2 regions of the Streptomyces noursei ATCC 11455 genome follow, and region 1 is predicted to be linked to the other one. Evidence: predicted binding sites of a transcription regulator. Region 1 holds the regulator's gene; the other holds the start of a gene.
What was found. The regulator HrcA, encoded in region 1, represses chaperone genes, less so after heat shock. The targets are predictions, from matches to a motif close to TTNGCACTCNGNNNNNCNGAGTGCNAA.

Region 1 (15,070 bases):
CATCCTGCAACGGGCGGCCACGGACTCCGGGCGGGCGTGAGGCCCCGCGGGAATTCCCCCCACCCCCGCCACGTTGTGGCCCCGTAGGGGGCGCCCGCACCCCCTACGGGATCCGTTCGCCCGCCCCCTAGGGCCCCCTGGTGCCCCTAGCCCCCTAGTGCCCCCGGGCGATCCACTCCGCCAGGTGCGGGGCCTCCTCCCCGATGGTCGTCGAGTCGCCGTGGCCGGTCCGGACCACGGTCGCCGGCGGCAGGGTCAGCAGCCGGTCGCGGATCGAGTCGACGATCGTCGGGAAGTCGGAGAAGGAGCGGCCGGTGGCCCCGGGGCCGCCTTGGAAGAGGGTGTCCCCGGTGAACACGGTGTTCAGGTCGGGGGCGTGGAGGCAGACCGCGCCGGGGGCGTGTCCGGGGGTGTGCAGCACCCTCAGGTCGGTTCCGGCGATGGTCAGCACCTGACCATCCGTCAGTTCCCCGTCGGGGGCGGTGTCCGGGTGGGTCTGCTTCCACAGCGGCAGGTCGTCGGGGTGCAGGAGGATCCGCGCCCCGGTGCGGGCGGCGAGCGCCGGCGCCGCGTCGATGTGGTCGTTGTGCGCATGGGTGCAGATGATCGCGCGCAGGGTGCGCCCGTCGAGGGCGCGGAGGATGGCGTCGGCGTCGTGGGCGGCGTCGATGACGACCGCCTCCGCACCGTCGCCGACGATCCACACGTTGTTGTCGACGTCCCAGGTGCCGCCGTCCAACGAGAACGTCCCTGAGGTGACGAGGTGGTCGACGCGGACGGACATCACAGCACCACCACCGAGCGCAGCACGTCGCCGGCGTGCATCCGGTCGAAGGCCCGCTCCACCTCGTCGATCCCGATGGTCTCGGTGACGAACGCGCCGAGGTCGATCCGGCCCTGCTGGTGGAGGTCGATCAGCATCGGGAAGTCCCGGGAGGGCAGGCAGTCGCCGTACCAGGAGGACTTCAGGGCGCCGCCGCGACCGAAGACGTCCAGGAGGGGGAGTTCCAGGGTCATCTCCGGGGTGGGCACGCCCACCAGGACGACCGTGCCGGCCAGGTCGCGGGCGTAGAACGCCTGCCGGTAGGTCTCCGGGCGGCCGACCGCGTCGATGACGACGTCCGCGCCGAAGCCGCCGGTCAGCTCGCGGACGGCCTCGACGGGGTCGGTGGTGCGGGAGTTGACGGTGTGGGTGGCCCCCATGGTGCGGGCCGTCTCCAGCTTCCGGTCGTCGATGTCCACGGCGATGATCTTCGCCGCGCCGGCCAGCCGGGCGCCGACCACCGCCGCGTCGCCGACCCCGCCGCAGCCGATGACCGCGACCGAGTCGCCGCGACCGACCCCGCCGGTGTTGATCGCGGCGCCGATCCCGGCCATCACCCCGCAGCCCAGCAGCCCCGCGACGGCCGGTGCGACGCCCGGGTCGACCTTGGTGCACTGGCCGGCGGCGACCAGCGTCTTGTCGGCGAACGCCCCGATGCCCAGCGCCGGGCTCAGTTCCGTGCCGTCCTTGAGCGTCATCTTCTGCCGGGCGTTGTGGGTGTTGAAGCAGTACTGGGGCCGCCCGCGCAGGCAGGCCCGGCAGGAGCCGCACACCGCACGCCAGTTGAGGACGACGAAGTCCCCGGGGGCGACGTCGGTGACGCCCTCGCCCACCGACTCCACCACGCCGGACGCCTCGTGGCCGAGCAGGAACGGGAAGTCGTCGTTGATGCCGCCCTGCTTGTAATGCAGGTCGGTGTGGCACACCCCGCACGCCTGCACCTTCACCACGGCCTCGCCCGGCCCCGGATCGGGCACCAGGATCGTCTCCAGCCGGACCGCCTCGTTCTTTCCCGGCGCCACGACGCCGCGCACTTCCTGTGCCATCGGTACCGCCCCTCTTCGAAGATCACGTACGGGACCACTGTGGCGCACGGCCACCGAGTCGTGCCACACCGTACGGAAAGGGACCGGCCACGGACAGGATCACGGCCGTGCCCGCCCGGGTCACCAGCGGGGCACCGCGGGGGTGGTCCAGCCGGGGTCGGCACGCCGCATCGCGGCGGCGTCGTCGCGGTCCCGGTGGCGGCCGTCGTCGGCCAGCCAGCGGCGGTGCAGGCCGGCGAGCCGGGCGCGGTCGAGGGTGACGCCGAGGCCGGGGGCGTCGCCGACGTCCAGGTGGCCGGCGCGGAAGGTCGGGCGCTCGGTGAGGACGTCTTCGGTCTGCCAGGGGTAGTGGGTGTCGCAGGCGTGGTCCAGGTCGGGGACGGTGGCCGCCACGTGGGTCATGGCGGCGAGGCTGATCCCCAGGTGGGTGTTGGAGTGCATGGCCAGGCCGAGGCCGAAGGTGCGGCAGAGCGCGGCGAGTTCCCGGGTGGCGTGCAGTCCGCCCCAGTAGTGGTGGTCGGAGAGCACGATCCGGATGGCGCCCCGGGCGACCGCCTCGGGGATCTCCTCGAAGGTGGTGACGCACATGTTGGTGGCGAGCGGGACCGGTGTACGGGCCGCGACGTGGGCCATCGCCTCGATACCGCTGACCGGGTCCTCCAGGTACTCCAGGACGTCGGCGAGTTCGTCCGCCACCTGGAGCGCGGTCCGTTCCGACCAGGCGCCGTTGGGGTCCAGCCGCAGCGGCCGACCCGGGAACGCCTCGGCCAGCGCCCGGATCGCGGCGCACTCCTGGTCGGGCGGGAAGACCCCGCCCTTGAGCTTGAACGACGTGAAGCCGTGGCGGTCGGCGAACCGGCGGGCCTGGGCGACGATGCCGGCCGGGTCGAGGGCGGCGCCCCAGTCGTCCGGCTCGCCCGGCCCGTCGGGGTGTCGCTCCCACCGGTAGAAGAGATAGGCGCTGTAGGCGACCCGGTCGCGCAGCGCGCCGCCGAGCAGGGCGTGCACGGGCAGGCCGGCGGCGTGCCCCCAGGCGTCCAGACAGGCGACCTCGAAGCCGGAGCGGACCGAGCGCCGCAGTTTGCCGGCGGTGCGGACGCCGCGCAGTCCGGCGGCACCGACGCCGTCCGGACCGGCCGGCTCCGACGGGCCGGGCATCCGATCGGCGAGCACGGCCAGGCCGTTCAGGTCCGTGACCGACCGGCCGATCAGGGCGGCGGCCAGCGGGCGGGCCAGGTCGAGGTATGCGGTGTCCCCGTAGGTCTCCCCCAGGCCGGTGGCGCCGCCCGCGGTGACCAGCTCGATGATCAGGCGTGGGGTGTACGGCTGGTGCACGCCTTGGGTGTTGAGCAGCGGGGGGTCGGCGACCAGGACCGGGGTGAGTCGGACCTCGGTGACGACCAGGTCCGCGGGGCGGGGGGCGACCATCGGCGTTCGTCTCCATATGTAGACAACATCCATGGACCGGGATGGAGGCTAGGGAGCGCGCCCACTCTCCGTCAAGAGCCGTGGCACACCGTCCAGTTGGACCCCCACACCACTCAACCCTTTACCAACCCTTTAATCTTCGCGCGTAGATACCCCCGCACCACCTCTGTTACACCTACCCGGGACCATCCCCCACGCTTCTCAAGGAGCCGCGCATGCCCCGTCCCGCCCTCTCCCGTCGTGTCCGCCTGGGCGGTGCGGTGGCCGCCGCGCTCGTCGCCGGCACCGCGGTGTTCGGCGCCGGCCAGGCCACCGCCGAGCACTCCGTGCCGCGCACCGACAAGGAGATCCCCAACCTCACCCTGGTGCAGGACAAGATCAAGGCGTACTACGGCGACACGGTGACGGCCGACGGCGAGCACTACGCCTCCCCCACCAGCAACTACGCCCGCCAGGTCCGCGGCATAGAGGCCAAGGCCCGCGCCTACCTGACCGGCGCGCTCGCCAAGAAGGGCACCGGCAAGGCCAAGCCGGCCATCGTCCTGGACATGGACGACACCACCCTGCTGACCTACAACTACGAGCTCAAGGTCGGCTTCAACTTCACGCCCAAGTCCCAGGACGAGTACCTGGAGCACACCGACATGGCCGCGGTCTTCGGGATGAACGACCTGGTCAACTGGGCCCACAAGAAGGGCGCCGAGGTCTTCTTCGTCACCGGCCGCAAGGAGGCGCAGCGCGACTGGAGCGTGCGCAACCTCAAGAACGTCGGCTACGGCGTCCCGCTGGACCGCGCCCACGTCTACCTGCGGGACAAGGAGCACCCGCCCGCCTACCTGCCGTGCGGGAAGACCTGCTCGACCATCGATTTCAAGTCGGGCACCCGCCGGCACATCGAGTCCCTCGGCTACCGCGTCGTCGCCAACTTCGGGGACCAGTACAGCGACCTGGAGGGCGGCGCGGCGGCGCGGACCTTCAAGCTGCCCAACCCGATGTACTACCTGCCATAGGCGGCGGCCCCCGGCGCCCTCCCAGGGGGCGCCGGGGCCCCTCAGCGCCTCTTGGGGAGCGGCACCCGCAGCAGGTCCGTGGCGATGGTGAGTTCGCCGCCGAAGCCCGCCGCGCGCGCCTGCCGCTCGAAGTCGGCGGGGTCGGCGTAGCGCTGCGAGAAGTGCGTGAGCACCAGATGGCGCACGCCGGCGTCGGCGGCCACCCGGGCCGCCTGTCCGGCCGTCAGGTGCCCGTGTTCCTCGGCCAGTTGGACGTCCTCGTCGAGGAACGTGGACTCGATCACCAGCATGTCCACGCCCGCCGCGAGCGCATGGACGCCGTCGCACAGCCGGGTGTCCATGACGAAGGCGAAGCTCTGGCCGGGGCGGGCCTCGCTGACCTCGTCGAGCGTGACGCCGTTCAGTTCGCCGGCCCGCTGGAGGCGGCCGACGTCCGGTCCGGCGATGCCGTGGGCGGCCAGTTTCCCGGGCAGCATCCGCCGGCCGTCCGGCTCGGTGAGGCGGTAGCCGTACGACTCGACCGGGTGCGAGAGCTTGCGCGCCGTCAGGACGTATCCCTTGGCGCGGTCCAGTTCACCGTCGGCGGAGACCGGCCGCTGGGAGATGCGGACCGTCTCCCGGTAGGCGGTGGCGTACCGCAGCCGCTCGAAGAACCGCTCGCCGCTGGCCGGGTAGTGGGCGGTCACCGGATGCGGCACCCGGTCGAGGTTGATCCGCTGGATCACCCCGGCCAGGCCCAGCGAGTGGTCGCCGTGGAAGTGGGTGATGCAGATCCGGTTGATGTCGTGGGCGGCGACCCCGGCCCGCAACATCTGACGCTGGGTGCCCTCGCCGGGGTCGAAGAGCAGCCCCTGGCCGTCCCACCGCAGCAGATAGCCGTTGTGGTTGCGGTGCCGGGTGGGGACCTGGCTGGCGGTCCCGAGGACGACCAGTTCGCGTACGGACATGGCTCGTTATCCGGGGGGCCACTGGAGGCCGCGGCCACCGAGGACGTGCAGGTGGGCGTGGAAGACCGTCTGGCCGGCGCCGGAGCCGGTGTTGAAGACGACCCGGTAGCCGGTCTCCTCGATCTGGTCGTCGGCCGCGACCTCGCGGGACTCGGACAGTATGTCGGCGATCACCTTCGGCTCGGCGGCGGCGAGCTCCGCCGCGTTCGGGTAGTGGGCCTTGGGGATCACCAGGACGTGCGTCGGAGCCTGGGGGTTGATGTCGCGGAACGCGACGGTGGTCTCGGTCTCGCGGACGATCGTCGCCGGTACCTCTCCCGCCACGATCTTGCAGAACAGGCAGTCGGCCTGCGGTTCTCCCGCCACCGGTGGACTCCTCCCGGGTCGCGCGGCATGCGCGGTACGCACCCTGCGTACGCCCTCCGGATGCTAGCCGATCGCCCCGGCACGTCCCGGGGGCGGCCCGTGGCGGCCCTCCCCGGGGGGCGGCCCCGGGGGCGGTCTCCCGGATCGCGGCCCGGCAGAGCCTAAGCTGATCTCTCAGACCGCATTGGCCCCACAAACGGGAGTTATGCACCATGGCAACCACGCGCACCGCCACCACCCACTGGGAAGGCAACCTCCTGCAGGGCAAGGGCACCGTCGCCCTGGAATCGTCCAAGATCGGCACCTACGACGTGAACTGGCCCGCCCGTGCGGAGCAGCCGGGCGGCGTGACCAGCCCCGAGGAACTGATCGCGGCGGCCCACTCCTCCTGCTACTCGATGGCCTTCTCGCACGGCCTGGCCGGCAAGGGCCACACCGTCGAGGCGCTGGACACCCGGGCCGACGTCACCTTCCAGCCCGGTGAGGGCATCACCGGCATCGTGCTGACCGTCAAGGCCCGGGTCCCCGGCCTGTCCGAGGCGGACTTCCAGGCCGCGGCCGAGGACGCCAAGAAGAACTGCCCGGTCAGCCAGGCACTGGCGGGCGTCAAGAACATCACGCTCCACGCCGAACTGCTCGGCTGACGGACCAACGGCGGCGTGCCGGCCGGCCTTTGGGGCGGCCGGCACGCCGCAACCGCCCCGTCGCCCGCCGCGGGCGCACGACGGGACGGTTGCGGACCCGACCTAGGGCCTGTCCCATCGGACAGGCCCTAGCTCCAGCGGCCGGTGCGGCCCAGCAGCAGGGCGGTCGCCGCGGTGCCGGCCGTGGACGTCCGCAGCACGGACGCGCCCAGGCGGTACGGCTTGGCGCCCGCCTCGGCGAAGGCCGCCAGCTCCTCCGGCGAGACCCCGCCCTCGGGGCCGACGACCAGCACGATCGAGCCCTCGGTGGGGAGTTCGGCGGTGGCGAGCGGGGTGCTGCCCTCCTCGTGCAGGACGGCGGCGAAGTCGGCGTCGGCGAGCAGCTGGGCGACCTGCTTGGTCGACAGCGGGTCGGCGACCCGCGGGAAGATCAGCCGGCGGGACTGCTTGCCCGCCTCGCGTGCCGTGGCACGCCACTTGGCCAGCGACTTGGCTGCCCGCTCGCCCTTCCACTGCGTGACGCAGCGCGCCGCGGACCACGGCACGATGGCGTCCACCCCGGTCTCCGTCATGGTCTCCACGGCCAACTCCCCGCGGTCGCCCTTGGGCAGCGCCTGCACCACGGTGAGGGTGGGCACCGGCGGCTCCTCGGTGCGCAGCCCGCTGACGGCGACGGTCAGTCGGTCCTTGCCCTCGACGGCGGCGACCGTGCCCTCGGCACCGGTCCCGGCGCCGTCGGTCAGCACGACCTCCTCGCCGACCCGCAGCCGCCGCACCGACACCGCGTGCCGGCCCTCGGGGCCGTCCAGGGTCAGCGTGCCCCCGGCCCGTACACCGGCGAGCGACTCCACGAGGAAGACGGGCGCGGTCACACCGCACCGCCCGGTCCGTAGCCCGCACCGCCCAGGCCCAACGAGACGCGGGCGGCGTCGAGTTCGGCGGCCAGTACCCCCACCAACTGCCCGGCGGGCATCTCCCGCGCCAGCCGATGCCCCTGCCCCGCCCAGAGGTTGAGCCCCTGCGCGTCGCCCGCCTTGGCGGCGGCCTTGCGGACCGGGGCGGTGAGGTAGTGCACGGCGGGGTAGGCGGCCGGGGCGTACGGGCCGTGCTCCCGCAGGAAACGGTTCACCAGGCCGCGGGCCGGCCGCCCGGAGAACGCCCGGGTCAACTCGGTATGCGTGAAAAGGGGGTTGGTCAGCGCCTGCTTGTGCAGCGGGTTGGCGCCGGACTCGGGGGTGGCCAGGAACGCGGTGCCCAGCTGCGCCATCGAGGCCCCGGCGGCCAGTACCGCCGCGATCTGCGCGCCGCGCATCAGCCCGCCGGCGGCGATCACCGGGATCTGCACCGTCTCCCGGACCTGGGCGAGCAGTGCCAGCAGGCCCAGCCCGGAGCCCGTCCCGTCGGCGTGCGGATCGTCCCGGTGGGTGCCCTGGTGACCGCCCGCCTCCACGCCCTGTACACACACCGCGTCCGCGCCCGACCACTGGGCGGCCTGGGCCTCGGCGGCGGTGGTGACCGTGACGACGGTGTACGTACCGACCTCGGCGAACGCGTCGAGGACCGCCCGTGAGGGGCAGCCGAAGGTGAAGGAGACCAGCGGCACCGGGTCGTCGCGCAGAATCGCGACCTTGGCGTCGTAGCCGTCGTCGGTGGGGCCGTTGACGTCGCCGAGCTCGGTCTCGTACCAGGCGGTCTCGCCGGCGAGTTGCTCGCGGTAGACCTCGACGGCGGAGGTGTCGGTGAGGGCGGGCTGCGGCATGAAGAGGTTGACGCCGAAGGGCCGGCCGGTCAGCCCTCGCAGCTGTTTGATCTCCTGGTACATCCCGTCGGCGGTTTTGTAGCCGGCGGCCAGGAAGCCGAGGCCACCGGCCTCACAGACGGCGGCGGCCAGCTCGGGTCCGGAGCCGCCGCCCGCCATCGGGGCCTGCACGATGGGGTGACGGCAGAAATCGGTGAGCGCGGTGGGCATGCCCACATCGTGTCACGCCCGGCGCCCCACCCAGAACCGGGGCGGCGGTCACCGGGAAACTCCCGGACCGCCGCCCCGGTCGAGGTGGCTCCTGCTTCGTGCCGCGCTCGCCCGGGGAACACTCCCGGGCGAGCGGCCGAACGACTACCGCCCGTTGAACGCGTCCTTCAACCGCGAGAACAGCCCCTGCTGCCCCGGCTGAAACTGGCCCTGGGGGCGCTCCTCGCCGCGCAGCTTGGCCAGTCGGCGCAGGAGTTCCTCCTGCTCCGGGTCGAGCTTGGTCGGGGTCTGCACCTCGACGTGGACGATCAGATCGCCCCGGCCGTTGCCGCGCAGGTGGGTCACGCCGCGGCCGTGCAGCGGGATCGACTGGCCGGACTGGGTGCCGGGCCGCACGTCGACCTCCTCCATCCCGTCCAGCGTCTCCAGCGGGCATTTGGTGCCCAGTGACGCCGCGGTCATCGGGATGGTGACCGTGCAGTGCAGATCGTCGCCGCGCCGCTGGAACACCGGGTGGGGCAGCTCGTGGATCTCGACGTAGAGGTCACCGGCGGGGCCGCCACCGGGACCCACCTCGCCCTCGCCGGCCAGCTGGATCCGGGTGCCGTTGTCGACACCGGCCGGGATCTTGACGGTGAGGGTGCGGCGGGAGCGGACCCGTCCGTCGCCCGCGCACTCGGGGCACGGCGTCGGCACGACCGTGCCGAAGCCCTGGCACTGGGGGCAGGGCCGGGAGGTCATGACCTGACCCAGGAAGGACCGGGTGACCTGCGAGACCTCACCGCGACCGCGGCACATGTCACAGGTCTGCGCCGAGGTGCCCGGCGCCGCGCCCTCTCCGCTGCACGTGGTGCAGACGACGGCGGTGTCGACCTGGATGTCCTTGGTGGTGCCGAACGCGGCCTCGCTGAGCTCGACATCGAGGCGGATCATGGCGTCCTGGCCGCGGCGGGTCCGCGAGCGCGGGCCGCGCTGCGAGGCCGTGCCGAAGAACGCGTCCATGATGTCGGAGAAGTTGCCGAAGCCCGCGCCGAAGCCGCCCGCGCCGCCGGCACCGCCGGACTGCGAGAGGGGGTCGCCGCCGAGGTCGTAGACCTGCTTCTTCTGCGGATCCGAGAGGACCTCGTAGGCGGCGTTGATCTCCTTGAACCGCTCTTGGGTCTTGGGGTCCGGATTCACGTCCGGGTGCAGCTCGCGCGCCAGCCGCCGGAACGCCTTCTTGATCTGGTCCTGCGAGGCGTCCCGACCGACACCGAGGACCGAGTAGTAATCCGTGGCCACTTACGACTCCGCGAGGATCTGTCCGACGTAACGTGCCACTGCGCGTACCGCTCCCATCGTTCCGGGGTAGTCCATGCGGGTCGGTCCGACCACGCCCAATTTCGCGACGGCCTCGTCGCCAGAACCGTATCCGACGGTGACGACCGAGGTGGACGTCAGGCCCTCGTGAGCATTCTCATGCCCGATGCGCACGGTCATGCCCGAGTCCTTGGCCTCCCCGAGCAGCTTGAGCATCACCACATGCTCCTCGAGGGCTTCCAGCACCGGCCGGATGGTCAGGGGGAAATCATGCCCGAAGCGCGTCAGATTGGCGGTGCCGCCGATCATGAGCCGCTCTTCGGTCTCCTCCACCAGAGTCTCCAGCAGTACCGACAGTACTGTCGAGACGGTGGCCCGGTCGTCCTGTTCGAAGGATTCCGGGAGATCCTGCACCAGCTGCGGGACGTCCGTGAAACGGCGGCCGACGATCCGGCTGTTGAGCCGGGCGCGCAGATCCGCCAGGGACGTCTCGCCGAACGGTGTCTGGCAGTCGATGAGCCGCTGCTCGACGCGGCCGGTGTCGGTGATCAGCACCAGCATCAGCCGGGCCGGGGCCAGCGCCAGGAGTTCGACGTGCCGGACCGTCGACCGCGTCAGGGACGGGTACTGCACCACCGCCACCTGCCGGGTCAGCTGCGCCAGCAGGCGCACCGTGCGGCCCACCACGTCGTCCAGGTCGACGGCGCCGTCGAGGAAGTTCTGGATCGCCCGTCGCTCGGGGACGGACAGCGGCTTGACGCCGGCGAGCTTGTCGACGAAGAGGCGGTAGCCCTTGTCCGTCGGGATCCGGCCGGCGCTGGTGTGCGGCTGGGCGATGTAGCCATCGTCCTCCAGGACCGCCATGTCGTTGCGGACGGTGGCCGGGGAGACACCCAGCTTGTGGCGCTCGGTGAGCGCCTTGGAGCCCACCGGCTCCTCCGTCCCGACATAGTCCTGGACGATGGCGCGCAGCACTTCGAGCCTGCGTTCACTGAGCATTCCGCCACCTCCAGTCGGCCGTCCCGCCGTGTCGTCTCTTCTCCTGGCACTCGCACGGGCCGAGTGCCAGACCCGGAGCCAGTGTACGGCCGGGTAGCACGGATGCGGCAAGGGCGGGCGTACCGAGGGCTTACCCACCACCGCGGAATCCGACCCCCGGGTCGCCTCTGAGAGCCCCCTGATCGCACCCCGAGGTCCCCCTGATCCCGCCCCGCCACGGCCCCGGGCCGATGCCCCGGGCGGTATCCGTACGGGACCGGCGTCCGGCCGCTCACCACCGGTTCCGGGCCACGCTACCGCGGGGGCGCCAGGCCCCTCGTCGCACTCTCGCCGCGCTCCCGTCCGATGCCCGCGGTGCGTGCCGGACGCCGGACGGCAGGCGGGAGTTCGACGACAGGGGCTAGCGTCTCGGTATGTGCACCACATGGGAAGAGGCGGGCTGGGAGCGGCTCGGCGAGGGTGTCGTCCGGCGCCGGATGCCCGGCTGGGACGAGACGATCGGCGTGATCGCCGGCTCGGAGGGCGTGTTGATCGTCGACACCGGCCCGACGCTCGGCGCCGGGGCCGAACTGCGCCGGACGGTCCGCGCGGTACTGGGCCGCGATGTGACGCATGTCGCGCTCACCCACGCGCACTTCGACCACGTCCTGGGCACCGCGGCCTTCGCGGGGGTGGAGGTGTTCGGCGCGACCGGGATGGCCGAGCTGCTGCGGCACGGCAAGGAGGAGCTGCGGGACTCCGCGGTCCGGCACGGCGTGGACCCGGACACCGCGGCGGAGGCCGCGGACCTGCTGGTCGCCCCGCACCACCACGTGCACGGGGAGCTGACCGTCCGGCTCGGGGACCGGGAGGTGCTGCTGGCCAACGTCGGCCCCGGTCACACCCCCCACGACCTGGCCGTCCTGGTGCCGGGCCGGGCCGGTGAACGGGAGATCGTGTTCTGCGGCGACCTCGTCGAGGAGTCCGGCGAGCCCCAGGCGGGCCGGGACGCCCTGCCCCGGCTCTGGCCCGCCGCGCTGGACCGGCTGCTGGCGCTGGGCGGCGAGGACGCGGTGTACGTGCCCGGCCACGGCGCGGTGGTCGACGCCCGCTTCGTACGCGCCCAGCGGGACGCCCTGGCAGCCCGCTTCGGCGCCGACTCGCCCTGATCCGCCACCCCGTCGACCGTCGCCCCGGCGCCCCGTGCACCGGGGCCCACCGCCCCGCCGATCCCCAGGAAGCAGACCCGCATGCACAGCAGGCACTACAGCCCCGACCTCACTCCCCCCTGGAAGAAGCCGAAGCCGGTGCCCGAGGTGCCGGCCGATCCCGGGCTGGTCGTCGAGGAGGTGGTGACGGGCTACTGCGGCGCGGTCCTGCGGTGCGAGAAGACCGCCGAGGGCCCGACGGTCACGCTGGAGGACCGCTTCGGCAAGCAGCGGGTGTTCCCGATGGTGCCGCGCGGTTTCCTCCTGGAGGGCAGGACCGTCACCCTCGTCCGGCCGCAGAGCCGTCCGGCGCCGAGCGGCCCGGCGCGCACCGCGTCCGGCTCGATCGCGGTCCCCGGGGCGCGCGCCCGGGTCGCCCGCGCCGGTCGCATCTACGTGGAGGGGCGGCACGACGCGGAGTTGGTGGAGCGCGTCTGGGGCGACGACCTACGGATCGAGGGCGTCGTCGTGGAGTACCTGGAGGGCGTCGACGACCTCCCGGCGATCGTCGACGCGTTCGCCCCCGGCCCGGACGCGCGCCTGGGCGTCCTGGTGGACCACCTCGTCCCCGGCTCGAAGGAGTTCCGGATCGCGGCGGCGGTGACCGGTGAGCACGCGCTGGTCGTCGGCCACCCGTACATCGACGTCTGGGAGGCGGTGAAGCCGTCCTCGGTGGGCATCCCGGCGTGGCCGCGGGTCCCCCGGGGCCAGGACTGGAAGACCGGGGTGTGCCGGGCGCTGGGCTGGCCGGAGAACACCGGTGCGGCCTGGCAGCGGATCCTGTCGCGGGTGCGGTCCTACAAGGACCTGGAGCCGGCGCTGCTGGGCCGGGTCGAGGAGCTGATCGACTTCGTGACGGCGCCGGAGGGGGCGGACGGCCGCTGAGGGCCCGCCGCGCACGGCGAGCACCCCTGGTGCACGCCGTGCGCCGGACCGGCGGTGAGCGCACTCTGGTAGCAGCGATTCCGGAGGTGACCGCCATGTTGAAGACTGCTGTCGGATGGCATGTCGAGCTGGAATTCGAGGAGGACACCCACCGCACCCGGGCCGCCGCGCTGGTACGACTGCCCGACGGGACCGAAGTGCGGTCCCATGGTTATGCCAGCCGCCACCCGGCCGACGGGAATCAGCCCCGGGTCGGCGAGGAGGTCGCGGGGGCCAGGGCCCTCAATGATCTGGCGATGCAGTTGCTGACCAAGGCGCACGACGAGATCGACTCGGCATCGGGGCGGGTGTCGCGGCCGCTGACCCACTGAAGTCCCCCGGCCGGTCGGGCCGTTGGCCGCTTGGGCCGCTGACGCCGGCCCGTCGGGAGGCACCGGCCCGTCGGGAGGCGTCAGTCCACCAGATCGCGGACCACCGCGTCCGCGAGGAGGCGACCGCGGAGCGTCAGCACGGCCCGCCCCGCCTCGTACGGGCCGGGTGCCAGGAGGCCGTCGGCCACCGCGCGGGCGGCGGCGCCGGCCCCTGTGGGGGTGAGGAGGGAGAGCGGGCAGCCGGCGGCGAGGCGGAGTTCCAGGAGGATCCGCTCGACGCGGCGGTCCTCGTCGGCGAGCAGTTCGCGGCCGGCCCCCGGGGAGCGGCCCTCGGCGAGGGCCCGAGCGTAGGCGGCGGGGTGCTTGACGTTCCACCAGCGGACGCCGCCGACGTGGCTGTGCGCGCCGGGGCCGGCGCCCCACCAGTCGGCGCCGGTCCAGTACAGCTCGTTGTGGCGGCAGCGGGCGGCCTCGGTGGTGGCCCAGTTGGAGACCTCGTACCAGGAGTAGCCGGCGGCGGTGAGGCGCTCCTCGGCGATGAGATAGCGGTCGGCGTGCACGTCGTCGTCGGTCATCGGGATCTCGCCGCGGCGGATCCGGCGGGCCAGCTGGGTGCCCTCCTCGACGATCAGGGCGTAGGCGGAGACGTGGTCCGGGCCGGCGCCGGTGGCGGCGTCGAGGGTGGCCCGCCAGTCGTCGTCGGACTCGCCGGGGGTGCCGTAGATCAGATCGAGGTTGACGTGCGCGAAGCCGGCCGCCCGGGCCTCGGCGACGCAGGCTTCGGGGCGGCCCGGGGTGTGCGTGCGGTCGAGGATCTTCAGGACGTGCTGCCGGGCGCTCTGCATGCCGAAGGAGACGCGGTTGAAGCCGGCCGCGCGCAGCTCGGCGAGGTAGCGCGGATCGACGGACTCCGGATTGGCCTCGGTGGTGATCTCGGCGTCGGGCGCCAGCCCGAACTCGTCGCGCAGCGCGGCCAGCATCCGGCCGAGGTCGGCGGCCGGCAGCAGGGTCGGGGTGCCGCCGCCGACGAAGACCGTCTCCACCGGGCGGGGGTCGTCGCCGAGCACCTTGCGGGCCAGCCGGACCTCCTCGACGAGGGTGTCGGCGTAGTTCTCGCGGGAGGCCAGGACGCCGCCGGGGCCGCGCAGCTCGCCGGCGGTGTAGGTGTTGAAGTCGCAGTAGCCGCAGCGGGTGGCGCAGTACGGCACGTGCAGATAGAAGCCGAGGGGGCGCTGGGCGGCGCCGGTCAGCGCATGGCGGGGCAGCGCCCCGTCCTCGGGCATCGGCTCACCGTCTGGCAGTGCGGAAGGCATGGGGTCCATTGTCCGTCATGCCGAGTGGTTCCGGAGCGGGGCGCCCGGAGAGCGGGCGGCGACCCCTGGGCACCCGCGGCGGCGGGCCCCGGGGTGGGGTCGGGCCCGGGGTGGCGGCAGGCCCCGGTCGGCCGGCCGGAATACCGCCCCCGCCCACCCGGTTGTGGCCCCGCAGGGGGGCCGCGCACCCCCTACGGGATCCGTTCGCCCCTCCCCTACGGGCGCCCGCCCGCCGCCTGGAGGACCATCAGCGCCAGGTCGTCGTCGGGCGGGGTGGGGCCGAAGGCGTGCACCGTGCGGCGGATGTGCTCGGCGATGGCCTCGGCGCTCCGCCCGGCCGCCGCGGCGAGCGCCGAGGCCAGCCCGTCCTCGTCGTCGAAGAGCCGCCGGCCGCAGCGCCGCTCGGTCACCCCGTCGGTGACGCACAGCAGCGTCTCCCCGGGGCAGAGGTCGAAGGACTCGCTGACGTACGACGCGTCCTCGACGACGCCGAGCAGCATCTGCGGGGCCGCCGCGACCCGGACCACGCCGTCGACGCCCAGGACCAGCGGCAGCGGGTGGCCGGCGCTGGCGAGGGTGCAGCGGGCGCCGCCGTCGCCGCCGCGGTACGGGACGATCTCGCCGTAGAGCAGGGAGAGGAAGCGGGCCTGCTCGCCCTCCTCGCGGATCTCCACCGGGGCCTCCGCGCCCGCGCCGGCCGCCGCCACCGCCGCCGCGACCGCGGCGACGGAGTCCGCGGCCTCCCGGGCCATGGTCTTGTTGAGCCGGTCCAGGACCTCGGCG
Region 2 (15,070 bases), 940 kb from region 1:
TCCGCGGCGGCGGGCCGTGAACGGTCGGGGCCGCCGGCGGGTAGGCACCGACCGCCAGGGGCGGCGGAAGCCGAGCGTCCGCCCCGCCGCGACGCAGGAGGAGTCGAGAGATGCGCCCAGCACTGCTTCTGGCCATGGGGCCGGGTATCGCCGAGCGGTTGTTCGGGGAGCCGCAGCGGGTCCGGCTCGAACGGCTGGCCCGGACGGACTGCCGGCTCGTCGCCCACGAGTTGGCCGCGCCGGGGCCCGCGGTGGCCGCCGCCCTCGCCGAGGCCGAGGTGCTGCTCACCTGCTGGGGCGCCCCGCCGCTGACCGCGGAGGTGCTCGCGGCGGCGCCCCGGCTGCGGGCCGTCGTGCATGCGGCCGGGTCCGTCAAGCAGCTCGTCACCGACGCCTGTTGGGACCGGGGCGTCGCCGTCAGCTCGGCCGCCGCGGTCAATGCGCAGCCGGTCGCCGAGTACACGCTGGCCGCGATCCTGTTCGCCAACAAGCGCGTGCTGCACGCCGCCCACCGCTACCGCGCCCTGCGCGCGCCCCACGACTGGCTGGGCGAACTGGACGGCGCCGGCAACCACGGCCGCACCGTCGGCATCGTCGGCGCCTCCCGGATCGGCCGCCGCGTCCTTGCGCTGCTGCGCCCGTTCGACCTGCGGGTGCTGCTCCACGACCCGTACGTGGACGAGCAGGAGGCGGGGCGGCTGGGGGCCGAGCCGGTGGCGTTGGCGGAGTTGTGCGCGCGCAGCGACGTGGTCAGCGTGCACGCGCCGGAGGTGGCCGCCACCCGGCATCTGATCGGCGCCCGCGAGTTGGCGCTGATGCCGGACGGGGCGACGCTCGTCAACACCTCCCGCGGGTCGCTGGTGGACGAGGCGGCGCTGGTCGCGGAGTTGCGCGGCGGGCGGATCTCGGCCGTGCTCGACGTCACCGAGCCCGAAACCCCGCTCGCCGGCTCACCGTTGTACGACCTGCCGAACGTGCTGCTCACACCGCACGTCGCCGGGTCCATGGGCACCGAGCTGCGGCGGATGGCCGACCATGCCCTCGACGAGGTGGAGCGGTACGCGCGGGGGCTGCCGTTCGCGGATCCGGTGCGGCGGGAGGGGCTGGGGCACTCGGCCTGACGGGTTCCGGGTACGGGCGAGGCCCGGCCCGCTGGGGTGCGGGGCCGGGCCTCGTGGGGTGCCGGCGCGGATGCGGCCGGCGGTTGCGCAGGGGTCAGTGCGCGTGGCCGTGGCCGTGACCGGCGGCGGCAGCCTCTTCCTCTTCCTTCTTCTCGACGACCAGGGTCTCGGTCGTGAGCAGGAGGGAGGCGATGGAGGCGGCGTTCTCCAGGGCGGAGCGGGTGACCTTGACCGGGTCGATGACGCCGGCCTTGACCAGGTCGCCGTACTCGCCGGTGGCGGCGTTGAAGCCGTTGCCCTTGTCGAGCTCGGCCACCTTGGAGGTGATCACGTAGCCCTCCAGACCGGCGTTCTCGGCGATCCAGCGCAGCGGCTCGACGGCGGCGCGGCGGACCACGGCGACACCGGTGGCCTCGTCGCCGTCCTTGCCGAGGTTGCCCTCCAGGACCTTGACGGCGTGGACCAGCGCGGAGCCACCACCGGAGACGATGCCCTCCTCGACCGCGGCGCGGGTCGCGGAGATGGCGTCCTCCAGACGGTGCTTCTTCTCCTTGAGCTCGACCTCGGTGGCCGCGCCGACGCGGATCACGCAGACGCCGCCGGCGAGCTTGGCGAGGCGCTCCTGGAGCTTCTCGCGGTCCCAGTCGGAGTCGGTGGTCTCGATCTCGGCCTTGATCTGGGCGACGCGGCCCGCGACGTCAGCGGAGTTGCCGCCGCCGTCGACGAGGGTGGTGTCGTCCTTGGTGATGGTCACACGGCGGGCGGTGCCCAGCACGTCCAGGCCGACCTGGTCGAGCTTGAGGCCGACCTCCTCGGCGACGACGGTGCCGCCGGTGAGGGTGGCCATGTCGCCGAGCATCGCCTTGCGGCGGTCGCCGAAGCCGGGGGCCTTGACGGCCACCGCGTTGAAGGTGCCGCGGATCTTGTTGACGACGAGGGTGGACAGGGCCTCGCCCTCGACGTCCTCGGCGATGATCAGCAGCGGCTTGGAGGCGTTCGCCTGGATGATCTTCTCAAGCAGCGGCAGAAGGTCCTGGATGGAGGAGATCTTGCCCTGGTGGATCAGGATGTAGGGGTCGTCGAGGACGGCCTCCATGCGCTCCTGGTCGGTGACCATGTACGGCGACAGGTAGCCCTTGTCGAAGGCCATGCCCTCGGTGAAGTCCAGCTCCAGACCGAAGGTGTTGGACTCCTCGACGGTGATCACACCGTCCTTGCCGACCTTGTCCATGGCCTCGGCGATCAGCTCGCCGACCTGCGGGTCCTGGGCGGACAGCGCGGCGACGGCGGCGATGTCGGACTTGTCGTCGATCGGGCGGGCGGTCGCCAGCAGCTCGTCGGAGACGGCCTTGACGGCGGCGTCGATGCCCTTCTTCAGGGCGGCCGGGGAGGCGCCGGCGGCGACGTTGCGCAGGCCCTCGCGGACGAGCGCCTGGGCCAGCACGGTGGCGGTGGTGGTGCCGTCACCCGCGATGTCGTTGGTCTTGGTCGCCACCTCCTTGACGAGCTGGGCGCCCAGGTTCTCGTACGGGTCCTCGACCTCGACCTCGCGGGCGATGGTGACACCGTCGTTGGTGATGGTCGGGGCACCGAACTTCTTGTCGATGACGACGTTGCGGCCCTTGGGGCCGATGGTGACCTTGACGGTGTCGGCCAGCTTGTTGACGCCGCGCTCAAGGGCGCGACGGGCGTCCTCGTCGAACTTCAGGATCTTCGCCATGGCTGCTTCAAGTCCTCTCGTTGCGATCGTCGGCCTCGCCGCCGTGACCGCTCTCGCTCAAACGAACTGCGCCCCTGCCCCGGGTCGATGAGAACGCGGGAACCAGGGGCGCAGATCAGGGCAAATCTGGGTGACTTACTTCTCGACGATCGCGAGCACATCGCGAGCCGAGAGGACGAGGTACTCCTCGCCGCTGTACTTCACCTCGGTGCCGCCGTACTTGCTGTAGAGCACGACGTCGCCGACCTTGACGTCGAGCTCGACGCGCTTGCCGTCCTCGAAGCGACCCGGACCGATCGCCAGGACGACGCCCTCCTGGGGCTTCTCCTTCGCGGTGTCCGGAATGACCAGGCCGGAGGCCGTGGTCTGCTCGGCGTCGAGCGGCTGGACCACGATGCGGTCCTCAAGCGGCTTGATGGCAACCTTGGAACTGGCGGTCGTCACGATCCGACCTCCCCCTTCGGAGATCTCACGGGGTTAACTGTCTGAGGTGGCGACCAGGTGGATCCGTCGTCGCGGGTGCCGGACCTGCCCGTCGCTGTGTTGGCACTCCCCGAGGGAGAGTGCCAACGCTGAGACTATGACGCGGTTAGCACTCGGTCAAGCGGAGTGCCAGCGCGCCGTATACGCGTACCGTGTCTGCTGCCGGTGGCCGGGGGTGGAGTCGGACACACCTGCCGGCCGACGGCAACCGCGCCCGCGACCGGCCCGTCTTGCCCCTGGGACCGCTGGCCACCGGGCCACGACCCGGCCGCCCCGCGGCCCTGACCCATCGATCGCGGAGGAACAGTGCGCGGACTGACCAGCGCTTCCCGGAATCCCGGGGGACCGGAGAGCGACGCCGAGCGCACCATGACGTTCGCCGCGCTGGCCCACGCGCCGAACCGTCGGCGCACCGAAGCCTGGCTGCTCGGGTTCGTCGTCTTCATCACCGTCTTCGGCTACGCCTACACCGAGCTGTCGATGAAGGGGCAGCTCCCCGGCGGGCTGGCCGGCTTCGCGGTGAGCGTCTTCTTCATCGCGCTGGTGCCGCACCTGGTCGTCCGCCGGTTCGCGCCGCGCGCCGATCCGCTGATCCTGCCGGTGGCGACACTGCTGACCGGGATCGGGCTGGTGCTGCTGCACCGGCTGGACATCACCTACGCGGAGAAGCCCCGGCTGCACATCGCCCAGGCCGCGACCGGGCAGTTGGTGTGGACGGTCATCGGGGTGGCGGTCTGCATCGCGATCCTGATGGTGCTGCGCGACCACCGGCTGCTCCAGCGCTACATCTACCTGACGATGGCGGTCGCGCTGGTCATGCTGATGGCGCCGGCGTTCTTCGGCGCGGACAAGTTCGGCGCCAAGCGCTGGATCATGCTCGGGCCGCTGTCGCTCCAGCCCGGCGAGTTCGTGAAGATCATGATCGTGGTGTTCTTCGCGGGCTACCTCACGGTCAACCGCGATGCGCTGGCGCTGTCCGGGCGCCGGGTGATGGGCATGCAGCTCCCGCCGGGGCGACAGCTCGGGCCGATCGCCACGATCTGGGTGATCAGCCTGCTGGTGCTGGTCTTCGAGCGCGACCTGGGCACCTCGCTGATCTTCTTCGGCGTCTTCGTGATCATGCTCTACATGGCCACCGAGCGCACCAGCTGGGTGGTCTGCGGCCTGCTCATGGCCGTGGTCGGCGCCGGCGTCGTCGGCTCGACCGAACCACACGTCAAGGGCCGTGTGATGGCCTGGCTGCACCCGATGGACATCTTCCTGCCGGAGAACAAGCGGCCGCCGGGCCTGATCTCCGACCAGGCGGCACAGGCGCTGTTCAGCTTCGGCAGCGGCGGGATAGGCGGCTCCGGGCTCGGCCAGGGCCACCCCGAGCTGATCGGATTCGCCGGCAACAGCGACTTCATCCTCACCACCGTCGGCGAGGAACTGGGACTGGCCGGCGTGATGGCCGTCCTGCTGCTGTACGCACTGCTGGCCCAGCGCGGGATGCGGGTGGGGCTGACCGCCCGCGACCCGTTCGGCAAACTGCTGGCGGTCGGGCTCTCCGGCGCGCTGCTGCTCCAGGTCTTCGTCGTCACCGGCGGCGTCACCGGCCTGATCCCGCTGACCGGCAAGGCGCTGCCGTTCCTCGCGGCGGGCGGCTCGTCGATGGTCGCGAACTGGGTGATGGTGGCGGTGCTGCTGCGGGTCAGCGACAGCGCCCAGCGGCGCCGGGAGCCGGTCCGCCCGTCCCCGGAGCGGCCGGACGCGGACGCGACCCAGCGGGTGCCGCGGATCAGCGGGCCGCCCGCGCCCGGGGCCTGACGGCGCCGCTCCGCCGACCGGCCCGCGGGACCGTCCGCGGGCCGGCCCACCGGCTGGCCCACAATGGTGCGGGTGACCGACCTCGACACCTTCTCCGCGCTGCTCGCCCCCGAGGGCCAGGAACTGCTGGCCCTCCTACGGGACCACGACCCGGCGGACGAGCTGGCGACCGCCACCCGGCTCCGCCGCGACCATCCCGCACCGCTGGTCTCCGCCGCCCTCGGGCAGGCCCGGCTGCGACAGCGGGCCGCCGCGAAGTTCGGCGCGGACGCCGCGCGGATGTACTTCACCCCCAACGGCGTCGAGCAGTCCACCCGCACCTCGGTCGCCGCCCACCGCGCCGCCCGGCTCGCCGCGGCCGGCGTGCGGACCCTGGCCGACCTGTGCTGCGGGATCGGCGGCGACGCGCTCGCGCTGGCCCGGGCCGGGATCCGGGTGCTGGCCGTGGACCGCGACCCGCTGGCCTGCGCGGCGGCCCGGGCCAACGCCGAGGCGCTGGGGCTGGCGGACCTCATCGAGGTGCGGTGCGCGGACGTCACCGAGGTCGACACCGCCGGGTACGACGCGGTGTTCGTGGATCCGGCGCGGCGCAAGGGGGTGCGCGGTGGCCGAATTTTTGATCCGGAGGCGTACGCGCCGCCGCTGTCCTGGGCGGTCGGGGCGGCCCGTTCGGCGCCGTGCGCGGCGTTGAAGATCGCGCCCGGGGTGCCGCACGAGGCGCTGCCCGAGGACGCCGAGACGGAGTGGATCTCCGACGCGGGGGACGTGAAGGAGGCCGTGCTGTGGTTCGGCACCGGCCGGGGCGGCGCCCACCGGGCCACCCTGCTGCCGGCCGGCGACTCCCTGGTCGGCGCCGGCCTCCCGGACCCCGAGCCGGGGCCGGTGGGCGACTGGCTCTACGAGCCCGACGGCGCGGTGATCCGCGCCCATCTGGTCGCCGACGTCGCGGAGCAGGTCGGCGGGCGGCTGATCGACCCGACCATCGCGTATGTGACGGCGGACCGGCTGACGCCGACGCCGTACGCCACCGCCTACGCGATCACCGATGTGCTGCCCTTCAACGTCAAGAAGCTGAAGGCGCTGCTGCGGGAGCGCGAGGTGGGCGTCGCGGTGATCAAGAAGCGCGGGTCCGCGGTGGAGCCCGAGGAACTGCGCCGCAAGCTCAAGCTCGCCGGGCCGCACACCTGCACGGTCTTCCTCACCCGGGTCGCGGGGGCGCCCACGATGCTGCTGGGCCACCCCGCGGTGCAGGGCGCCTGACGCCGAGCGCTAGCCCAGGTCGGTCAGATCCTCGGCGTAGACCTGGGAGAGCGGCTGCGGGCCCACGTACTGCTGGCAGGCGCACGGCCGGGCCTCGTAGCGGGCGGGCCGCTGGTCCGCGTCCCAGGCGACGGCGGTCCGCACCAGCTCATGACACTTGCCCTGTTTGTCATGCTTGGCGAGGTGGTGCTCGCAGCCGCAGACGGGGGTCGGCGGCCGGTCCGCCGCCTCCAGGGCCAGGCGCTCCTCGCGGCGGGCCTCGATGAGGGCGAGCTTGCGCTTGTGGCGCGTCTTGAGCGCCTTGCGGACCGTGCCGCGCACCGCGGTGCCGGCGTAGATGGCCGGCCCGGCCAGGAAGAAGAGATACCACCAGTCCATCGCGCGTCCCCCGTCGTCCCCCGTGTGCGAACGGGGCGGTCGACCCGCGCCCCGGCCACCAGGATAGAGCGTCGCGCGACGCCTCCCACCAGCCGGAACGCCTACGGCCGGAACGCCTACGAGTAGAGGTTGTCCTTGCTCAACTCGTGGAAGTGGTCGTGGTCGTGCGCGTGCCCGTGGGTGTGGGCGTGCGGGTCCGGGACGTGGGTCTCGGTGACCGGCAGCGAGGAGTCCGCGGAGAGGTCCCAGGCGGACGCCGGGCGGTTGCGGGCCACCATCTCGGCGCCCAGCGCCGCCACCATCGCCCCGTTGTCGGTGCACAGCTTGGGGCGCGGCACCCGCAGCCGGATGCCGGCGTCCTCGCAGCGGCGCTCGGCCATCGCCCGCAGCCGGGAGTTGGCCGCCACCCCGCCGCCGATCATCAGGTGGTCCACGCCGTTGTCCTTGCAGGCCCGGACGGCCTTGCGGGTCAGGACGTCGACGACCGCCTCCTGGAAGGACGCCGAGACGTCCGCGACCGGCACCTCCTCGCCGGCCGCCCGCTTGGCCTCGATCCAGCGGGCCACCGCGGTCTTCAGGCCGGAGAAGGAGAAGTCGTAGAGGGGATCGCGGGGGCCGGTCAGCCCGCGCGGGAAGCGGATCGCTTCCGGGTCGCCCTCGCGGGCCATCCGGTCGATGACCGGGCCGCCGGGGAAGCCGAGGTGGAGTACCCGCGCCACCTTGTCGAACGCCTCGCCGGCGGCGTCGTCGATGGTCGCGCCGAGCGGGCGGACGTCGGAGGTGATGTCCGGGGCCAGCAGCAGCGACGAGTGGCCGCCGCTGACCAGCAGCGCCATCGTCGGCTCCGGCAGCGGACCGTGCTCCAGCTGGTCCACGCAGATGTGCGAGGCGAGGTGGTTGACGCCGTAGAGCGGCTTGCCGAGGGCGTAGGCGTACGCCTTGGCGGCCGAGACGCCCACCAGCAGGGCGCCCGCCAGGCCGGGGCCCGCGGTGACCGCGATGCCGTCCAGGTCGGAGGCGGCGACCCCGGCGTCCTTCAGCGCGCGCTGGATGGTGGGGACCATCGCCTCCAGATGGGCGCGGGAGGCCACCTCGGGCACCACTCCGCCGAAGCGGGCGTGCTCGTCGACGCTGGAGGCGACCGCGTCGGCCAGGAGGGTGTGGCCGCGGACGACGCCGACACCGGTCTCGTCGCAGGAGGTCTCGATACCGAGGACGAGCGGTCCACCGCGGGAGTCAGCCATGTTCACGTTCCTTGTACGGAGGGTGCTTCGGAGGAGGTCTGGGAGGGGCGGCGCATCACCAGTGCGTCGACGTTGCCGGGCTGGTAGTAGCCGCGGCGGAAGCCGATCGGCTCGAAGCCGAAGCGCTCGTAGAGGCGCTGCGCGCGGGTGTTGTCGACCCGCACCTCCAACAGCACCTCCTGGCATTCGAAGTCGGTCGCGGTGGCGAGCAGCGCGGACAGCAGCCGGGTGCCGAGGCCGCTGCCCCACTGGTCGCGGGCGGTGGCGATGGTCTGCACGTCGCCGGTGCCGTCGATCGCGGCCAGCCCGCCGTAGCCGACGATCCGGCCGGCCCGCCCGTCGTCCGTCGAACGCCCCTCATCGGCACCGCCGCGCGGCACCTCCAACTCGGCGACGAGGTAGCGGCGGGTGGCCAGCGGGCCGCGGGCGTGCGCGAGTTCGGACCAGAACATCCCCGGCGACCAGGCGTCCTCGGGGAAGAGGTCACGCTCCAGCTCCAGCACGGGGTCCAGGTCCCACCAGCGCATCTCCCGCAGCACGACGGACGGCCCGGTCGCCTCGGGTCGGCCGCTCACTGGGGAGTGACCACCTTGTAGTTGGCCGGTACCTGGGCGTCGGGGCGGCGCAGGTACAGCGGTCGCGGCGGCAGCAGCTCCTCGCCGGCGGCCAGCTTCCGCGCGGCGAGCTCGGCCAGCGCGGCGGCGGACTGGTGCTCGGGCCCGTCCCGCCGGACGCCGGTGAAGACGGTGTCGTAGAGCAGCGCGCCGGCGCCCACGGCGGGGACCCCGGCGACCTCGTCGGCGATCTCGGCGGGGCGGTCCACGGCCGGCTCGGTCAGCCGGTCCGGGGGGAGGTCGGGCGACGGGCGGGCCGCGTAGCGCGCCCAGTAGACCTCCTTGCGGCGGGCGTCGGTGGCCACGACGAAGGGTTCGGTCAGACCGGAGGCGTGGGCGATGCCGTCCAGCGAGCACAGGCCGTGGACCGGGACGTCCAGCGCCGCCCCGAAGGTGGTGGCCGTCACCAGCCCCACCCGCAGCCCGGTGTACGGGCCGGGTCCGACGCCGACCACGATGTCGGTGACCTCGGCGAGCTTGCGCCCGGCCTCGGCCAGCACCCGGTCGACGGCGGGCAGCAGCAGTTCGCCGTGCCGGCGCGCGTCCACGTCCCCGGCGGCGGCGAGGGTGCGGGAGCCGTCGTGGAGCGCGACGGTGACGGCGGGGGTGGCGGTGTCAAGAGCTAGCAGCAGCACGCCTTCAAGACTACGGCGCGGCCGGCGGTGCCCGGCGCGGTGCTACCGTCGATCCGCAGCCAGCCCGGTCAGCACGACAGCCAGCAGCCTCCCGCCCCCGGGCGAGGAGCGTACGGAAAGGTGGCACCGCGGTGCCCGCTAAGAGCAGCACGATCGTCACCGGTCTCACCGCGGCCGCCCTGGTCGCGATCGGCGTGCTGGGCTACCAGGCGTCCGCCTCCGCCGCCGATCCGCTCGCCCCGGTCCGGGGCGACGCCCGGGCGGCCGACAAGAAGCCGGACGCCCGCGACCAGCACGACAAGAAGGACAAGCCGCCGGCCCCGGTGCCGGTCCCGGCGCAGTCCGGCGCCGGCAAGCGCGTGGTCTACGCGCTGGACGCCAAGCGGGTCTGGCTGGTGGGCGCGAACGGCACGGCGCAGCGGACGTTCACGGTGACGCCGAGCACGGTGCACCCGGCGCCGGGGACGTACCCGGTCAGCTCGCGGTCGGTGAGCGTGACCGGCTCGGACGGGGTGGCGATCGAGCACGTGGTGCGGTTCGCCGGCGTCGACGGGGTGGCCATCGGCTTCAGCGCGGCGGTCGACGGCTCCACGCCCACGCCGAGCGGGGCGAGCGGGAAGAAGACCGGCGGCATCCGGGAGTCGCGCGAGGACGGCGCGGCACTGTGGGACTTCGCGGTGCGCGGTGTGAAGGTCGTCGTCGTCCCCTGAGCCCGCCGGGCCCGGCCGCTTCGCCCCTGTGGGTTACGCGGCGTCGCGCCCCGGAGTGGACGCCCGCCCCTCGGGCCCATCGCCGCCCGCCCCGCCCGTTCGCCCGGCTTCGGTGTCCTCGGTCCGCTCCTGCGCGCCGTTGCGCTGCTGTGCGCGGGGTTCCGCCGCGGTGTCCGGCGGTGTGGAGACGGCGCTGGCCGCGGCGCAGGCCGCGAGGAGTTCGTTCATCGTCGGCGGCGCCTTCCGCGCGTCCTGTTCGGCGCGCCCGGCCGCCGCGACGGGGGTGGCCCCGCGCCGTTCGGTCGTGGGCTGGTGGGGGGACATGGACGCCTCCCGGGCTCCTGGGGCAAGCGACAGGGGTTAGGGTCTACTTAGGTACACCTAACCAGGGCTCTCCCACCCATGTGACCACGCCTGACACCGCCGACGCAACATCTTGCCGACGGCTTGTCGGAAACTACCGCCCCACACCGCCCGATAGGGGCCCTTTTGCGCCCTTTCGTCAGCAGATCTCCAGGTCCGGAAGCCCGGCGTCCGCCCAGCGCCCACCGATCCCGGTGACCGTCACCTCGCGGACGTCGTCCACGTCCTCCTCCGGGTGCCCGTCCACGCCACCCGGCTCCGACAGGAGGTCCGCGCCGTCCCCTCCCACGGCCCGGCCGATGACGACGTGCAGCCGGTCCTCCGCCAGCTCCTCGACCTTGCCGTCGCCCCACTCGACGACCACCACCGACTCCGGCAGCGAGACGTCGAGGTCCAGGTCCTCCATCTCGTCCAGGCCGCCGTCGAGGCGGTACGCGTCGACGTGCACCAGCGCCGGGCCACCGGTCAGCGACGGGTGCACCCGGGCGATGACGAAGGTCGGCGAGGTCACGGCGCCCCGCACGCCCAGGGCCTCGCCCAGACCGCGGGTCAGCGTGGTCTTCCCCGCACCCAGCTCACCGCTGAGCAGCACCAGGTCGCCGGGGCGCAGCAGCGGCGCCAACCGGCGGCCCAACTCCTGCATCTGATCGGGGGACTTGACGGTTACGCGGGCAGTCGCGCCAGTGGTGCTCATGCCGCAAATGGTACGGCCCGGACGGGGCGGCGGTCCCGCACCGAGCCCGGGACCGCCGCCCGGGGCCGGCTCAGGCCCGCGCGGTGCGCGACCGGCGGGCCGCCGCGCCCGCCCGTTCCACCAGCGCCACCAGGTGGTCGTTGACCAGCTCGGGCCGCTCCAGCATCACCAGGTGCCCGGCGTCCGGCACGCACACCAGCTCGGCGTCCGGCAGCACCTCGGCGATGGTCCGGCTGTGCTCGGCCGGGGTGATCAGGTCCTCCTCGCCGGCGAGCACCAGCGCGGGCACCGCGTCGTACGCCACCAGCGCCTCGGTCTTGTCATGGACCGCGAACGCCGGGAAGAACTCGGCGACCACATCGATCGGGGTCGCCTCGATCAGCCGCTCCCCGAACCGCGCGATCGCCGGATCCACGTCATCGGACCCGAACGAATAGCGCTTGATCAGCCCCGCGAACAGATCGGCGGTGGCCCGCCGCCCGCGCTCGACGATCTCGCTCTGCCGGCCCAGCGCCTTGAGCACCCCCGGCGCCAGCCAGTGGAACGCCTTGGAGCCCATCGACGGCAGCCCGAACCCGACCTCGCTCAGCCGGCCCGCGGACGTCCCGATCAGCGCCACGCCGACCACCCGCTCCGCGACGTACTCGGGGAACTGGTCGGCCAGCGCCATCACCGTCATCCCGCCCATGGAGTGCCCGACCAGCACGATCGGCCCCTCGGGCACCGCGGCGTCCAGCACCGCCTTCAGGTCCCGGCCCAGCAGGTCGATGGTGACCGGCTCGGTCCCGTCGACCTGTCCGTGGCCGCGGGCCGAGCGGCCGTGGCTGCGCTGGTCCCAGTGGACGGTACGGAGCGCGCCGCGCAGCGCGGCCCGCTGGAAGTGCCAGGAGTCCTGGCTGAGGCAGTAGCCGTGGCTGAAGACGACCGTGGGCGCCGGGGAGCGCCGCCCCAGGGCCGCCGTGAGCCGCTTGTGCAGCCCGCTCCGGGCGTCCTGGGCGGCCCGCGCCTCCTTGCCCACGCGGCCGCCCGCGGTGCCGTTCACGGCCGTCCTGCCGCCCTTGGTCCGCTTGGCGGCCGGGCCGTCCACCACCTCGTCGACCTCGTAGTACAGCTCGGTCCCGTCCTCGGCGATCGCCGCACCCGGGGTGCCGCGCAGCGTGCCGTACGGGCCGGCCGCGTCCAGCGCCAGCCGGGCCCGGCGGCGCATCCCGCGGCCGACCGTCAGACGCTCTATGGCCACCCCGGCCGCCGCGCCCGCCGCGACCACGCCGATCGCCAGGCCCGCGACGCCCGCGTGGCGGCCCGCCCGGGCCCAGTTCCCGGCCGCCTCCGCGGCCGTCTCCACGGCCTGCGCGGCGGCCTCCGTGCCGTCGGTCATGCCACACCCCCCGTCAGCGCCGTGTCCTCCGTGGGCCGGTCCGGCACCTCGCTGTCCACATAGACGCGCGGCACCCGCTTCCCGATCCGGGTGACGATCTCGTACCCGATCGTCCCGGCCGCCCGCGCCCAGTCCTCCGCGCTCGGCTCGCCCTGGTCGCCGGGCCCGAACAGCACCGCGGGCTCGCCGGCCTCGGCGTGGTCCCCGCCCAGATCGACGACGAACTGGTCCATCGCGACCCGCCCCGCGACCGTCCGCCACTTCCCGGCGACCAACACCGGCCCCGTCCCCGAGGCGTGCCGCGGGATGCCGTCGGCGTACCCCAGCGGGACCAGCGCCAGGGTCGTCTCCCCCGGCGTCGTGTAGTGGTGCCCGTACGACACCCCGTGCCCGCCCGGCACCCGCTTGACCGACGCCAGCGACGCCTCCAGCGTCATCGCCTGCCGCAGCCCGAAGTCCTCCGGCGTCCCCACCTCGGGGCTGGGCGACACGCCGTAGATCCCGATCCCCGTCCGCACCAGGTCGAAGTGGGCCTCGGGGAGGGTGAGCAGCGCCGGGGTGTTGGCGATGTGCCGCACCTCCGGACGCAGCCCGGCCGCCTCGGCGACCGCCAGCGCCCGGCGGAACTCCGCCAGCTGGGCGGCGATCGACGGGTGCCCGGGCTCGTCGGCACAGGCGAAGTGCGACCAGACACCGGTGACCGCGAGCACGCCCTCCGCCTCGGCGGCGCGGGCGGCGGCGGTCAGCTCCGTCCAGTCCGCCGGCTGGCAGCCGTTGCGCCCCAGACCGGTGTCGATCTTGAGCTGGACGCGGGCGACCCGGCCGCGGTCGCGGGCCGCGGCCACCACCTCCCGCAGCGCCCACATACCGCTCACCGAGACATCGACGTCCTGCTCGATCGCCTGGCCCCAGGGCCCGCCCGGCGTCCACAGCCAACACAGCAGACGGCCGGTGTCCCCGGCCGCACGCAGCGCCAACGCCTCCTCGGGGAGCGCCACGCCCAGCCAGGGCGCACCGGCCTCGCGAGCGGCGCGGGCACAGCGGATCGCGCCGTGTCCGTAGGCGTCGGACTTGACGACGGCCATCAGCTGCGCACGGGGGGCGAGGCTCCGCAGTGCATGGACGTTCGACCGCACGGCGGCGAGGTCAATGACGGCACGGGCTCGCTTCGCTGTCTCGTTCATCTCCCTCAGTGTCGCAGGCGAGGCGCCGCGCCGGCCGCCTTCCCACGTTGTGGTGAGGGTGGGGTTCGCATTCCACCGGACACCGACGCCCCGGCGTGCGCGCCGCCGCGACCGCCCCCACCTGCGCCGTCGACGGGCATCCGCCGACGGGGCCGAGCCGGACACAGGCACGCGTGACACCCGCCCCCGGCGGGGCGGCAGACGGACCACCAGCCCCCACGAGGATCGGGTAAAAGTGTGGAACCTTCACAAATCGCCAACCCTGCCACGGCGGCGCGGGCGATCCGTGTCCGTCCGGGTCCGGCGGCGTCAACGGCCGCTACGACACCACGTTCTCCCAGGCCGCCCCCAACGCCCCGGCCACCTCCGACGCCACGATCGGCTCGCCCCGCGGCCCCGCCGCGTGCCGGCCCGCGAGCCCGTGGAGGTAGGCGCCCACCGAGCCCGCGTCCCGCGGCGCGAGGCCCGCGGCCAGCAGCGCCCCGGTGAGGCCGGAGAGCACGTCCCCGCTGCCGGCCGTCGCCAACCACCCCGTCCCGGTGGGGTTGACCCGCACCGGAACCCCGGCGTCCGGATCCGCCACCAACGTCGTCGAGCCCTTCAGCAGCACCGTCGCCCCGTACCGCCCCGCCAACTCCCGCACGGCGTCCAGCCGCGCCGCCTCGACCTCCTCGCGCCCGCGCCCCAGCAGCGCCGCCGCCTCCCCCGCGTGCGGCGTCAGCAGGGTCCCGGCCGCCCGCCGCCGCACCCGATCGGGCGTCAGGAAGCGGAGCCCGTCCGCGTCCACCAGCACCGGGACGTCCGCCGACAGCACGTCCTCCAGCCCCTCCGACTCGTCACCGAGACCGGGCCCGATGACCCACGACTGGACCCGGCCCGCCTTCCCCGGCGGCCCGGTGTGCACCAGGGTCTCCGGGAACCGCGCCAGCACCGCCTCGACCGCCGGCCCCACGTACCGCACCGCCCCGGCGCCGCCCCGCAGCGCGCCGGCCACCGCCAGCACCGCCGCCCCCGGATAGCGCGCCGACCCAGCGACCACCCCGACCACCCCGCGCCGGTACTTGTCGCTCTCGGCGGCCGGCCGCGGCAGCAGCTCCGCCACGTCCGCGTGCTGCAGCGCCTCCGCGTCGGCGGTGGCCGGCGGGCGCAGGCCGATGTCCACCAGGCGGAGCGCGCCGGCCCGTTCGCGCGCCGGGTCGATCAGCAGGCCCGGCTTGTACGCGCCGAACGTGACGGTCGCGTCCGCCCGTACGGCGTCACCGGCCACCTCGCCGGTGTCGGCGTCCACCCCGCTCGGCAGATCGACGGCCACCACGATCGCCGCCTCCCGCGCCGCGCCGGCGAGCCGGGCGGCCTCCGGGCGCAGCCCGCCCCGGCCGCCGATGCCGACGATGCCGTCCACCACCAGGTCGGCCCGCCCGATGTCGCGGAGCGGATCGGCCGAGACCCGGCCACCGGCCGCGCGCAGGGCCGCCAGACC

Region 2: groES (co-chaperone GroES) is a predicted target of HrcA. The motif match lies at 3,431-3,457, and genes of this name have one in related genera.

What each region holds. Positions count from the first base shown of each region.
Region 1 covers NZ_CP011533.1:6,223,051-6,238,120, reverse strand. Annotated here, with positions in the region: gene SNOUR_RS26425 (family 4 glycosyl hydrolase) at 1-40, shown strand, start outside; gene SNOUR_RS26420 (MBL fold metallo-hydrolase) at 155-784, opposite strand; gene SNOUR_RS26415 (S-(hydroxymethyl)mycothiol dehydrogenase) at 784-1,869, opposite strand; gene SNOUR_RS26410 (enolase C-terminal domain-like protein) at 1,990-3,297, opposite strand; gene SNOUR_RS26405 (HAD family acid phosphatase) at 3,513-4,307, shown strand; gene SNOUR_RS26400 (ribonuclease Z) at 4,349-5,254, opposite strand; gene SNOUR_RS26395 (histidine triad nucleotide-binding protein) at 5,261-5,620, opposite strand; gene SNOUR_RS26390 (OsmC family protein) at 5,833-6,264, shown strand; gene SNOUR_RS26385 (16S rRNA (uracil(1498)-N(3))-methyltransferase) at 6,393-7,136, opposite strand; gene SNOUR_RS26380 (nitronate monooxygenase) at 7,133-8,233, opposite strand; gene dnaJ (molecular chaperone DnaJ) at 8,378-9,514, opposite strand; gene hrcA (heat-inducible transcriptional repressor HrcA) at 9,515-10,531, opposite strand; gene SNOUR_RS26365 (MBL fold metallo-hydrolase) at 10,945-11,679, shown strand; gene SNOUR_RS26360 (DUF3097 domain-containing protein) at 11,761-12,603, shown strand; gene SNOUR_RS26355 (DUF1876 domain-containing protein) at 12,699-12,974, shown strand; gene hemW (radical SAM family heme chaperone HemW) at 13,055-14,287, opposite strand; gene SNOUR_RS26345 (SpoIIE family protein phosphatase) at 14,503-15,070, opposite strand, start outside.
Region 2 covers NZ_CP011533.1:5,286,455-5,301,524, reverse strand. Annotated here, with positions in the region: gene SNOUR_RS22570 (hydroxyacid dehydrogenase) at 111-1,121, shown strand; gene groL (chaperonin GroEL) at 1,216-2,841, opposite strand; gene groES (co-chaperone GroES) at 2,977-3,285, opposite strand; gene SNOUR_RS22555 (FtsW/RodA/SpoVE family cell cycle protein) at 3,694-5,130, shown strand; gene SNOUR_RS22550 (class I SAM-dependent methyltransferase) at 5,194-6,390, shown strand; gene SNOUR_RS22545 (hypothetical protein) at 6,400-6,768, opposite strand; gene tsaD (tRNA (adenosine(37)-N6)-threonylcarbamoyltransferase complex transferase subunit TsaD) at 6,885-8,012, opposite strand; gene rimI (ribosomal protein S18-alanine N-acetyltransferase) at 8,015-8,539, opposite strand; gene tsaB (tRNA (adenosine(37)-N6)-threonylcarbamoyltransferase complex dimerization subunit type 1 TsaB) at 8,584-9,261, opposite strand; gene SNOUR_RS22525 (hypothetical protein) at 9,393-9,971, shown strand; gene SNOUR_RS22520 (hypothetical protein) at 10,005-10,295, opposite strand; gene tsaE (tRNA (adenosine(37)-N6)-threonylcarbamoyltransferase complex ATPase subunit type 1 TsaE) at 10,474-11,028, opposite strand; gene SNOUR_RS22510 (alpha/beta fold hydrolase) at 11,099-12,406, opposite strand; gene alr (alanine racemase) at 12,403-13,590, opposite strand; gene SNOUR_RS22500 (bifunctional ADP-dependent NAD(P)H-hydrate dehydratase/NAD(P)H-hydrate epimerase) at 13,910-15,070, opposite strand, start outside.